DNA from 3 places in the Halomonas halophila genome. Region 3 is predicted to be linked to each of the others. Evidence: predicted binding sites of a transcription regulator. Region 3 holds the regulator's gene; each other region holds the start of a gene.
The links. Region 3 encodes sigma-54, which starts transcription at its own class of promoters, with help from an activator protein. Its sites were predicted from a motif close to TGGCACNNNNNTTGCTNT; they were not measured.

Region 1 (4,106 bases), 1.2 Mb from region 3:
CGTGCAGGCTTCCGGGCGCAGCGAGGCGGTGGCGCTGCACGACTGCGACATCCTCACCTACGACCGCGGCATGCTGGCGCGGCTGTTCTATCCGGTCGCGCATCCCTACTTCAACTACGAGTTCTGCAAGGGCTACTACCCCCGCATCGCCGACGGGCGGCTCAACGGTCGGGTCTCGCGGCTGATGGTCACGCCGCTGCTGCGCGCGCTCAAGCAGATGTTCGGGCCGCTGCCGTACCTCGAGTACCTGGACTGTTTCCGCTATCCGCTGTCCGGCGAGTTCGCCATGCGCACCGAGGTGCTCGATGGCATCCGCATTCCCGCCGACTGGGGCCTGGAGATCGGCGTGCTTTCCGAGGTCCATCGCCACTACACCACCCGGCGGCTGTGTCAGGTGGATCTCGCCGACAGCTACGATCACAAGCATCAGCCGGTCTCGGAGGAGGACGCCTCCGGCGGGCTCAATCGCATGAGCCTGGATATCGCCAAGGCGCTCTACCGCAAGCTGGCGACCCAGGGGGTGACCTTCAGCGCCGAGGGCTTCCGCACCTTGAAGGCCACCTACTATCGCATGGCGCTGGACCTGATCGAGGCCTACGACCACGACGCGCGGATGAACGGCCTGAGCCTGGACCGCCACAGCGAGGAGCGGGCGGTGGAGCTGTTCGCCACCAACCTGCTCGAGGCCGGCGGCGTCTTCCTCGACAATCCCGGCGAGCGTCCCTTCATTCCCAGCTGGAACCGGGTGCGGGCGGCCATCCCCGACCTGTTGCCGCGCATGGCCGAGGTGGTGGAAGCCGATAACGCCCCGGACTGAGGTCGGTAGCCGGAAGCTTGAAGAGCGGCGCTTCGCGCCTGGAAGCTGGAAGAAGAACCACCCCCATTGGCTTGCCATGGGGGCGGTGTTCTTTGCGCTGTCTGCCAGCTTATGGCTGATGTACCAGCCACAGGGCGCCGTAGGGCGGCAGGCTATGTTCCGCCTGCCAGATCTCGCCGTCGAGCCGGTTCCGCCACACGCCCTTGTTCAGATCCTCCAGCGCCAGCGGCTGGGGGCGGTCGGTGACGTTGTGGATCGCCAGAAGCCGGCGCCCGTCGTCCAGCGGGCCGCGCTCGACGACCAGCAGCGACGTCGGCGTCTCGATCACCCGCTGCGGCACGTCGGGATGGAAGCAGGGCTCGTCGCGGCGGACCTCGAGCAGCAGCGTCAGCGCCGTGAAGGCCTGGTGGGTCGAGGTGTGCGGGCTGTCGAGCAGCCGCTCCAGGGCACCACGGTCCCAGCGGTGGCGATTGATCGAGCGCAGCCGGCCGCTGCGTTCCATGCCTTCGATGTCGTTGAGGGTGCCGGTCAGCGCGTGCAGATACAGCGCCGGGATGCCCTTGAGGCCGAGCATCAGCTGCTGGCTGCACAGGAAACGCGGCATCTGCCAGGGGTCCGCGCCGCGTCTCGTGCCCTTCATGGCGTCGAACCAGGTGATGTTGATCTCGTAGGGCGAGTCCTCGCCGTCGTCCTTGGTACGCATGCTGACGAAGCCGCCGAAGCGGTGCATCAGCTCGAGCAGCGCCTCGACCTCGTGGTGGGGCAGCCAGCCCTCCAGCGGGCGTACGCCGATGCCGTCGTGGCTGGCGGTAAAGTTGAGGAAGCTGCAGCCCGGCGGCAGCTCGGGCAGGCTGCGCAGCCAGGCCGCCAGGGTGCCGGCCTCGCCGCTGGTAAAGGTGTGCAGCAGCAGCGGCGGCAGCGGGAACTGATAGACCAGGTGCGCCTCGTCCGGCGGCGTGCCGTCCTTTTCGAGCCTCTCAAGACCGAAGTAGCTGATGTTCTCGCGGTGCGGCACGTTGGTCTCGGTGAGGATCAGCGTGCCCGGCGCCACGTGATCGGCGATGGCGCGCAGCAGCCGCACGACCTCGTGGGTCTCGGGCAGGTGGATGCAGGAGGTGCCGACCTTCTTCCACAGGTAGGCGATGGCATCCAGGCGGATCACTCGCGCGCCCTGGCAGAGGTAGAACAGCAGGATACCGACGAACTCCAGCAGCACGTCGGGGTTGGCGAAGTTCAGGTCGATCTGATCCTCGGAGAAGGTCGCCCACAGGTGACGGGGCCCGCGGCGGGTCGGCACCTTGACCAGCAGCGGCGAGCTGCGTGGCCGCACCACCGCCGAGAGGTCGGTCTCGGGATCCATCTCGATGAAGTAGTCGCGCCCCGGCTGGTTGCCGCCGAGATAGTCGGCGAACCACAGCGATTCCCGTGAGACGTGGTTGAGCACCAGGTCGACCCCCAGATCGAAGCGACGGGAAAGGCGGCGGACCTGGGGCCAGTCGCCGAGTTTGGGATCGACCTCGCGGTAGTGGATGACCGAGAAGCCATCGTCGCTGCTCCAGGGGAAGAAGGGCAGCAGGTGCACGCCGCTGAAGGTCTCTCCGAGGCGGCCGGCGACGAAGTCGTCGAGGACGTCGAGCGGTGGCTGCTCGCCGTCGACCAGGCTGTCGCCGTAGGCGATCAGCCACTGGTCGCGTTCACTCCACAGCGGACGGGCGGGCGGTGCCTCACCATCCGGGGGCGTCATGGGGGCCTGATGCGCCAGCAGGGTGAACAGCCGGCGCAGCACCTCGTCGGCGCGGGGGCCGTAGAGCATCGTCAGGTGGCGATGGGCGCGCTCATGGAAGGCCTCGGCGCCAAGTGGCGTCGAAAGGGAGGGTGCCGGCATGGCGATCGCCTCTCGTTGGGGGTTTCCTTAAGCATGCAGGCCGCGTGCCAGCTGTCCATGCTGGCGGTGTCGTGCCCGGCGTCATCACCGCTTGAGTCTATAGCGGCTAGAGGCTCTAGGCTGATGCCATGTTTCGATGACGAGCCCCGAGGAGGTCAGGATGGCGCAAGACGCCGCGCAGGAAGCCGAAAAGGGTGCACTCCAGCGACACCAGTGGCGCGTGGAAGGCATGGACTGTCCGAGCTGCGCCGGCAAGATCCGCGGCGCGCTGGAGCGTCTGGATGGCGTGGCTGACGTGAAGGTCTCGGTCATGCAGGGCTCGCTGGCCCTCGATCTGGATACCGGCCGCACGGCGCCCGAGGACGTGGCGTCGCTGGTCGAGCGGTTGGGCTATGGCGTTCGGCGCCAGTCGGCGCAGGACGATGCCGAGGCGCCTTCGGGCGCCGGCTGCTGTGCCGGGCGCGATCATGCCGATCATTTCCGTCGGGGTGATGACGCCTCGCCCCGGCGCTGGCATGCCACCGCCAAGGGGCGGCTGGTGCTGGCCACCGGGGTGGCGCTCGGCGTGGCCACGCTGCTGCGCTTCACCGTCGGTGCGGAGATCGCCCACTGGGCCTTCCTGGCGGCCTGCCTGATCGGACTGGCGCCGGTCGCTCGCCGTGCGGTGAGTGCGGCGCGGGTCGGCATGCCGTTCACCATCGAGATGCTGATGACCCTGGCCGCCGGCGGTGCGCTGATCATCGGCGCCGCCGAGGAGGCGGCCATGGTGGTGCTGCTGTTCGCTATCGGCGAGATCCTCGAGGGCGTGGCCGCGGACCGGGCCCGCTCGGGCATCCGCGCGCTGGCCGATCGGGTGCCACGCGAGGCACGCCTGGAAGTCGCCCCCGGCGAGACGCGCACGGTGGATGCGGCACATCTGGCGGTCGGCCAGGTGGTGGTGGTGCGCCCCGGCGACCGCATCCCCGCCGACGCCACCATCCTCGAGGGCCGCTCGTCGATCGATGAGTCGCCGGTGACCGGCGAGTCGGTGCCGCGGGACCGGGGCGAGGGCGACGAGGTGTTCGCCGGCTCGATCAACCATGACGGCGTGCTGCGGCTGCGCGTGGCCCGGCCGCCCGAGGACAACACCATCGCACGCATCATCCGGCTGGTGGAGGAAGCCCAGGAGGCGCGGGCGCCCACCGAGCGCTTCATCGACCGCTTCAGCCGCGTCTACATGCCGGCGGTGGTCGGCCTGGCGGTGCTGGTGGCCGTGGTGCCGCCGCTGGCGTTGGGCGGCGAATGGGGCGAGTGGACCTATCGCGCCCTGGCGCTGCTGCTGATCGGTTGCCCCTGCGCGCTGGTGATCTCGGTGCCGGCATCGATCGCCTCGTCGCTCTCCAGCGGCGCCCGGCACGGGCTGTT
Region 2 (4,106 bases), 840 kb from region 3:
GACCCCGGCGATCAGCTGCTGCTGGCTCGGCAGTTCATGCAGCCGGCCCTGCCCGCGACCCAGGGTGTCGCGGCGATTGACGCTGGAGATCACCAGCATCGGCACCGAGTCGGCCAGCGCCTGACCCATGGCGGTGGCGATGTTGGTCATGCCGGGCCCGGTGATGATGAAGCACACCCCGGGCTTGCCGGTGGCGCGGGCGTAGCCGTCGGCCATGAAGCCGGCGCCCTGCTCGTGGCGCGGCGTGACATGGCGGATGCCGCTGCCCTCGCCGCCGGCGAGGCCGCGGTAGAGCTCAACGGTATGCACGCCGGGGATCCCGAACACGGTGTCCACCCCGTAGGTGTCGCGCAGCAGGCGAATCAGCAGGTCGGCGCAGGTCATGGGCGTTTCTCTCTCAGGATTCAGGCTCTCGCGGTTCATGGGGATCGTCTCAGCCCACCAGCCAATGGCCCATGAACACGATGATCGGAAGGGTGATGGCGGTGCGCAGCAGGAAGATCACCACCAGCTCCCACAGCTTGAGCGGGATCTTCGATTTCAGCAGCAGGGCGCCGATCTCGGACATGTAGATCAGCTGGGTCAGCGACAGGCAGGCGATCACGAAGCGGGTCAGCTCGCTCTCGATGTCGCTGGCCAGCACCGCCGGCAGGAACATGTCGGCGAAGCCCACCAGGGTGGCGGGGGCGGCGGCCTCGGCCTCGGGGATCCGCATCCATTCCAGCACCGGCACCATGGGCGCGGAGAGCCAGGTGAACAGCGGCGTGAATTCGGCCAGCACCAGCGCCACGGTGCCGATGGCGATCACCAGCGGCAGCAGGCCGAGGAAGATGTCGGCGACGTTGAACAGCGCGATGCGTGCCAGCTTGAGCGGACCCGGGGCGGTCTCGGCACGTGCCACGGCCATGCCCAGGCTGTAGCGCAGCAGGCTCTGGTCGCCGGTGTTTTCTTCCTGAATCTGGCAGCCTACTGGCTCGTGGTAGGCGTTCGACTTGCGCGACAGCGGCGGCAGGCGCGGCACGATGACGGCGGCGACCAGGCCGGCGACCACCACGGTCAGGTAGAAGGGCACGAACAGGTGGTTGATGCCGATGAAGCTGGTGACCAGCAGGGCGAAGGCGATCGAGACGATGGAGAAGTTGGTGGCGATCGCCGAGGCCTCGCGGGCGTTGTAGTAGCCCTGCTCGTACTGCTGGGTGGTGATCAGCACGCCCACGGTGCCGGATCCCATCCAGGAGGCGGTGGCATCGATGGCGCTGCGCCCGGGCAGGCCGAAGATCTTGCGGAAGGGCGTGCGCACCAGACTGCCGATGAACTCCATGAAGCCGAAGTCGACCAGGAAGGGCAGCAGGATGGCGGCGAAGAAGAAGAAGGTCAGCAGTACCGGGGCCAGGTCGTTGAGCATCACGCCCCCGGTGAAGGAGGCGGTGACCGCCTCCGGGCCGACCTGGAAGTAGGTCATCAGCGCGAACGCCGCGCCCAGCACGCGCATGATCACCCACAGAGGCGCCACGTCGAACAGCTCGTGCAGGGCGCCCTCGCGGGCCCAGGCGGGCCGAGTCAGCTTGACCGTCAGCGTCAGCGCTACGGACAGGCACAGCACGACCGTGGCGATGGTCGGCAGGGCATCGCCGAGCAGCGCCTTGAGGCCGTCGGCCATCAGGCCCATGCCGATGTTGATGGTGTCGCCGGTGGAGAAGGGCACCAGGAACAGGCCGATGCCCAGCAGAGAGGGGATCAGGAACTTCAGCAGTCCGGCGCGGCTCAGCGGTGCCGCGCGACTGGCCAGTTGGGTGTCGAAGGAGTTGGCCATGGGGTTTCCCTATTGATCTTGTAATGGGTAGAACCCGGCCCCGGGGGGGGGGGGGGGCCGGGTCGGGTCGGCTCAGTCGCGGTGTATCACGCCGGGCAGCACGCAGAGCATCTCGTAGAGCAGGGTGGCGCCCATCAGCGCGGTGTTGCCGCTGGTGTCATAGGGGGGCGAGACCTCGACCAGGTCGCCGCCGACGACGTTGAGGCCCGCCGCGCCGCGCACGATCTCCAGCCCCTGCTGGGCGGTGAGGCCGCCCATCTCGACGGTGCCGGTGCCGGGGGCGACCGAGGGGTCCAGGCCGTCGATGTCGAAGGAGATGTACACCGGGCCGTCGCCCATCTGCTCGCGCACTTCGGCCATCAGCGGCGCCAGCGACTTGTACCAGCACTGCTCGGCGGTCACGACGCGGAAACCCTGGTCGCGGCACCAGTCGAAGTCGTCGGCGGCGTAGCCGGTGCCGCGCAGGCCGATCTGCACCACGCGGTTGCTGTCCAGCAGGCCCTCTTCCTGGGCGCGGCGGAAGGGGCAGCCGTGGGCGATTTCCTCGCCGAACATGTGCTCGTTGACGTCGGCGTGGGCATCGATGTGAATCAGGCCGACCGGGCCGTGCTTCCTGGCGATGGCGCGCAGCAGCGGCCAGGTCAGGGTGTGGTCGCCGCCCATCGTCAAGGGCACGCAGTCGTGAGACAGCACCTCGTCGTAGAAGCCGGTGATGATGTCGAGGTTCTTGGGCAGGTTGAAGGTGTTGATCGCCACGTCGCCGATGTCGGCGACCTGCAGGCTGTCGAAGGGCGCGGCGCGGGTGGCCATGTTGTAGGGGCGAAGCATGCGCGACTCGTCGCGGATCTGGCGCGGCCCCAGGCGTGTGCCGGGGCGGTTGGAGGCGCCGATGTCCATGGGCACGCCGATGAAGGCGGCATCGAGCCCGGCGGCGCTGTCCTGGGTGGGCAGGCGCATCATGGTGGCGGGGCCGCCGAAGCGTGGCATCTCGTTGCCGCCGAGGGGCTGGTTAAAGTCGCTCATTGGGGCTCCATATCATTGGGGTTGTTCATCGTTACCTTAAGCATGAAACGTGCCACTTTTTAACTAGCTGATATTGTTGGAGGTTTAGAGTGTGTTGATTCATTTCTGGATCGCTGGCACCGTGGCCGTGATACATTGGTGAATCGCGCGATTCATTTATGCATCACGGGGCCTTCCATGAGCGAACTCGACAGCTGCATCCTGCAGACCATCATCGACACCGCCCACGATCACTTCTTCGTGGTGGATACCGAGGGGCGGGTCTGCGAGGTCAGCCCGGCCGCGGCGGCGGTCTATGGCATGTCTCGTGAGGAACTGTGCGCCACTACCGTGCAGCAGCTCGAGGCCGAAGGCGTACTGAAGCCCTCGATCAGCCTGGAGGTCATCCGCACCGGCAAGCCGGCCCAGCTGATGCAGGTGACCGGCACCGGACGGCGGGTGATCGCGCAGGCGCATCCGGTGTTTCAGGGCGGCCAGCTGGTGGCGGTGGTCAGCCGGTCGATGGACCTGACCGACCTGCAGATGCTCCAGGAAGAGTATGCGTTGCTGCAGCGTCGCTTCAGCGAGCATCTCATGCGTGGCGGCGGCGCCGAGGAGCCCGGTCTGGACGTCGACCTGGGCGAGCTCGAGGTGCGTAGCCGGGTGATGCGCGAGGTGGCGCTGCTGCTGCAGCGGGTGGCGCCGACCGACGCCACGGTGCTGATGCTTGGCGAGTCGGGCGTCGGCAAGACCGCCTTCGCCCGCCAGCTGCACCGCTGGAGCGCGCGCGGCGATGGGCCCTTCATCGACGTCAATTGCGGCGCCATTCCGGAGAGCCTGTTCGAGTCGGAGATGTTCGGCTATCGACATGGTGCCTTCAGCGGTGCCGCGCCGGGGGGCAAGGCGGGTCTCCTGGAGCAGGCCGAGGGCGGGACCCTGTTCCTCGATGAGATCGGCGAGCTGCCGCTGGCGATGCAGACCAAGCTGCTCAAGACCATCCAGGACGGCAGCGTGACCCGGCTGGGCGATACGCGGGCCAGGCGCATCGACTTCCGGCTGGTGGTGGCGACCAACCAGGACCTGGCCCGGCGGGTCGAGGAGGGGGCGTTCCGCCTCGATCTCTACTATCGCCTCAACGTCATCCCCGTCACCCTGCCGCCGCTGCGCGAGCGCCGCGAGGACATCCCCGGCCTGGTCGAGCGCCAGCTGAAGCGTCTCAATGCCCGCTATGGGCGTGACAAGCTGATCGGGCGTGACGTCTGGCAGGAGCTGATGGGGCGGGACTGGCCGG
Region 3 (4,106 bases):
AGAGGGTGCGCTCGGGGGGCAGGATGGCTTCGAGTGACATGACTCAGCGGACGCTTGCGGCGCCCTGGGCGCGGGCCTGAGTCTTTTCCTTGTGCTTGACGAGCTGGCGGTCCAGCTTGTCGGCAAGGGCGTCGATGGCGGCGTACATGTCGGCGTCCATCGCTTCGGCGTGCAGATCGGCACCGGCGGCGTGCAGCGTGCAGGCGGCCTGTTGGCGTTCCTTCTCGACGGAGAGCGTCACCTGAACGGTGGTGATGTTGTCGTAATGGCGTTCCAGGCGGGAGAGTTTCTCCTGCACGTAGTCACGCAGGGGCTCGGTCAATTCCACGTGATGGCCGGTGAGGTTGACTTGCATGACACGCTCCTTGCTCCTTGGGTGGTGACTCGATTGTAACCCTTTTTGGTGCCTTGCAAACCCCCCGTGCCAGACGCGTTTTCATACTCTGGAACCCCCCGTCGGGAGGGCCTCAGCCGAGGCGCTTGCGCTGGCTGGAGGAGGGGATGTGCATCGCTTCGCGATACTTGGCGACGGTGCGTCGGGCCACCTCGATGCCCTCCTCGGCGAGCAGGGTGACCAGCTTGCTGTCGGACAGCGGCTTGCGCGGCGGTTCGCCCTCGATCAGCTTGCGGATGCGGGCGCGGATCGCGGTGCTGGAGTGGGCATCCTCGCCGTCGCCGACCTGGCTCGAGAAGAAGTACTTGAGCTCGAAGACGCCGCGGGGGGTGTGGATGAACTTCTGGGTCGTGACCCGAGAAATGGTCGACTCGTGCATCTCCACCGTCTGGGCGATGTCGGCCAGGATCAGCGGCTTCATGGCCTCTTCGCCGTGCTCGAGGAACTCGATCTGGCGGGTCATCACCTCGTGGCCGACGCGCAGCAGGGTGTCGTTGCGGCTGGCCAGGCTCTTGATCAGCCAGCGCGCCTCCTGCAGGTGGTCCTTGAGGAACTGGTTGTCGTCGCTCTTGTCGGCGCGCTTGATCAGCGCCGCGTAGTCGGGCTGGATGCGCAGCCGCGGCATCGCCTCGGGGTTGAGCTCGACGCGCCAGCCCTGGGGCGTGTAGCGGGCGATCAGGTCGGGAATCACGTAGTCGCTGTCGCCGCTGGCGAATTCGCTGCCCGGGCGCGGGTCGAGGCCGCGGATCAGGCCGATGACCTCGTCGAGGGTCTCGTCGTCGAGCCCCAGGCGCCGCTTGAGCAGCCGCCGGTCGTTGCCGGCCAGGGCCTCGAGGAACTGGCGTACCAGGCGGCGCGCCTGGGGCAGCAGCGGGGTGTCGTCGGGCAGGGTGGCCAGCTGCAGCAGCAGGCACTCGCGCAGATCGCGGGCGAACACGCCGGTGGGCTCGAACTGCTGCAGGCGCAGCAGCACCGCTTCGACCTCGCGGGTGGCGAGCCCGTCGAGGCCCTGGGCGCGCAGGCCGTCGCGCAGCTCGTCGAGCGGTTGATCCAGATAGCCGTCCGGCGTCACGGCATCGATCAGGCTCTCGGCGATGCGGGTCTCGCGTTCGTCGAGCTCGCTCATGGCCAGCTGCCAGACGAGGTGGCTCTGCAGGCTCTGGCCGGCGGCCTGGCGCTCGAAGTCGGGAGCCTCGCCGCTGCCGCCGGCGTCCTGGAAGGTGTCCGACCAGTCGCTGTCGACGCTGAGTTCTTCCGGAATCTCGTCGGACCAGTCGTCGTCCGGCGTCTCCCCGGCGGCCTGCTCGCCGAAGTCGTCCTCCAGCTCCAGCATGGGATTGGCTTCCAGGGCCTGCTGGATCTCCTGGCGCAGATCAAGGGTCGAGAGCTGCAGCAGGCCGATGGCCTGCTGCAGCTGGGGCGTCATGGTCAGCTGGGTGCCGACACGCAGTTGGAGGGATGCCTTCATGGCCATGGCAAGCGTTCCGGTCCTGCGGCAAAGAGGCCTTCCACCCTAGTGTGGGTGTGCCCGCCGTGCAAGCCTTTGCTCAGCAATTAGCATGCCAATGGCAATTGCCATGCCTGTCTGTGCATGGCGACAATATATCAGTGACTTGCGAAGCCAATAGGCTCAGAGTCGGAAGTCCTGGCCCAGGTAGACGTCGCGTACCCGCTGGTTGGCGAGGATGGCCTCGGCGTCGCCTTCGGCGATGATCTGGCCGTCGCCGACGATGTAGGCGCCGTCGCAGATGTCCAGCGTCTCGCGCACGTTGTGGTCGGTGATCAGCACGCCGATCTCGCGGGCCTTGAGCTGGCGGATGATGCCCTTGATGTCGCCTACCGAGATCGGGTCGACGCCGGCGAAGGGCTCGTCGAGCAGGATGAAATCGGGTTCGGTGGCCAGCGCCCGGGCGATCTCGACCCGCCGGCGCTCGCCGCCGGACAGGCTCATGCCCAGGTTGTCGCGGATGTGGGTGATGTGGAACTCCTCCAGCAGTGCCTCCAGGCGCGCCTTGCGGCCGGCACGGTCGAGGTCGCGGCGGGTCTCGAGAATGGCCATGATGTTGTCGGCCACCGACAGCTTGCGGAAGATCGAGGCTTCCTGGGGCAGGTAGCCGATGCCGGCCTGGGCGCGTTGGTGCATGGCGGCGCCGGAGAGGTCGCGGTCGTCGATGGCGACGCGGCCGGCGTCGGCCCGAACCAGGCCGACGATCATGTAGAAGGAGGTGGTCTTGCCGGCGCCGTTGGGGCCCAGCAGGCCGACGATGCGGCCCTGCTGGATCTCCAGGCTGATGTCGTGAACGACGCGACGGCGCTTGTAGCTCTTGGCGAGGTTCTGGGCACTCAGGGTCTTCATGGGCCGTCCTGCTGTTCCGGCTCCAGGGTCATGCGCACGCGCTGGCGCTCGCCGATGCCCTCGGCGTCGGAGCGGGCCTGCACCACCCGGCGGTCGAGGAAGTATTCGAGGTAGCCGCCGTCGAAGGTGTCGCCGCCCTGGTGCAGCTCGGCCTGGTCGACGAGCTCGATGCGCCGCTCGGCCACGTGGTAGACCACGGTGCGGCCCCAGGCGCGGACCAGGGGTTGATCGGGGGCGGGCTTCTGCTCCAGGTAGGCGCGCTGGCCGGTGGCGGTGGCGGTGGTCAGCTGGCCGGCCTCGTTGCGCTGGATCTCCACGCGGTCGCCGGTCAGCTGCATGCTGCCCTGCTGGATCTGCACGTCGCCCTGATAGACGGCGGTGCCGGCGCGGTCGTCGAGGTCCAGGCGGTCGGCCTCGACCTGGATGGGCGCGCTGGCGTCGCCTTCCAGCGCCAGGGCGGCGGGGGCAGCCAGCGCGCTGGCGAGCAGCGCTGCGCTGAGCAGTGAAGCGAGGGATCGCGTCATGACTCGGGGTCCTCCTGGGGGGCCGGCGGGTGGTGGCCGCGCACATTGTCGGTCAGTCGGGCGCGGTTGTCATCGAGCCAGGCGTCGAAGCGCTCGCCGCGCATCCACTGCGGCGGCTGGCTCAGTCGTGCCGGCGTGTCGCTCCAGGCGTGACCGGCGATGCTGTCGTAGTACAGGCGTTCGGTCTCGAGCCGCCAGCGTTCCTCGGGGGCGGTCAGCACCGCCTGCCCCTCGAGGGTGAGCAGGCGCTGGCCGTCTTCCAGGCGTCCGCGCTCGGCGTCGGCCAGCCATTGCCGGCCTTCGCTGTCGCGAAGCTGGGCGTGGGGCGTGGTCAGCCGGGTGACGTCGTCGACGGGCGTGTGCTCCAGGCGCGGCGTGGTGAGGCGCTGGTGAGGCGCGCCCTGGGCGTCGAATCGCGTCAGGTGCGCGTCCTCCAGGTAGTAGTCGGGCTCTCCCGTCTCGCCCTGGGGCGCGGGGCCCGGCGGTGCCTCGGGGCGCTGGTCGAGCAGCGCCAGGCCGCCGCCCAGGGCGAGCAGCAGCAGGAACAGCCAGGTGCGAAAGCCGGGACGAGGGAGGCGCATGGCGTCAGTCCTGGCCGTTCAGATAGGTGTCGAGCACGGCGTCCAGGCTGTCCTGGGCCTGGAGCAGGGTGTCGCAGATCTCGCGAACCGCGCCATGACCGCCCTTGCGTTCGGTGACCCAGTCGGCGTGCCGACGGATGTAGCTCGGCGCGCCGGGGACGCTGATGCCGACGCCGGCCCGATGGATCGGGGCCAGGTCGGGCAGGTCGTCACCGCAGTAGGCGACCTGGGAGAGGTCGAGTTCGAGGTCT

Region 1: the regulator sigma-54 is predicted to act here: its motif matches at 2,735-2,752, upstream of QWG60_RS05485 (sugar phosphorylase).
Region 2: the regulator sigma-54 is predicted to act here: its motif matches at 2,874-2,891, upstream of speB (agmatinase).

What each region holds. Positions count from the first base shown of each region.
Region 1 covers NZ_CP129121.1:1,210,416-1,214,521, forward strand. Annotated here, with positions in the region: gene QWG60_RS05480 (glycosyltransferase family protein) at 1-817, shown strand, start outside; gene QWG60_RS05485 (sugar phosphorylase) at 927-2,702, opposite strand; gene QWG60_RS05490 (heavy metal translocating P-type ATPase) at 2,863-4,106, shown strand, end outside.
Region 2 covers NZ_CP129121.1:3,220,419-3,224,524, reverse strand. Annotated here, with positions in the region: gene QWG60_RS15125 (5-guanidino-2-oxopentanoate decarboxylase) at 1-384, opposite strand, end outside; gene QWG60_RS15120 (YjiH family protein) at 434-1,813, opposite strand; gene speB (agmatinase) at 1,886-2,836, opposite strand; gene QWG60_RS15110 (sigma-54 interaction domain-containing protein) at 3,014-4,106, shown strand, end outside.
Region 3 covers NZ_CP129121.1:2,376,234-2,380,339, reverse strand. Annotated here, with positions in the region: gene QWG60_RS11080 (PTS sugar transporter subunit IIA) at 1-40, opposite strand, end outside; gene hpf (ribosome hibernation-promoting factor, HPF/YfiA family) at 44-355, opposite strand; gene QWG60_RS11070 (RNA polymerase factor sigma-54) at 468-1,868, opposite strand; gene lptB (LPS export ABC transporter ATP-binding protein) at 2,025-2,750, opposite strand; gene lptA (lipopolysaccharide transport periplasmic protein LptA) at 2,747-3,274, opposite strand; gene lptC (LPS export ABC transporter periplasmic protein LptC) at 3,271-3,855, opposite strand; gene QWG60_RS11050 (KdsC family phosphatase) at 3,860-4,106, opposite strand, start outside.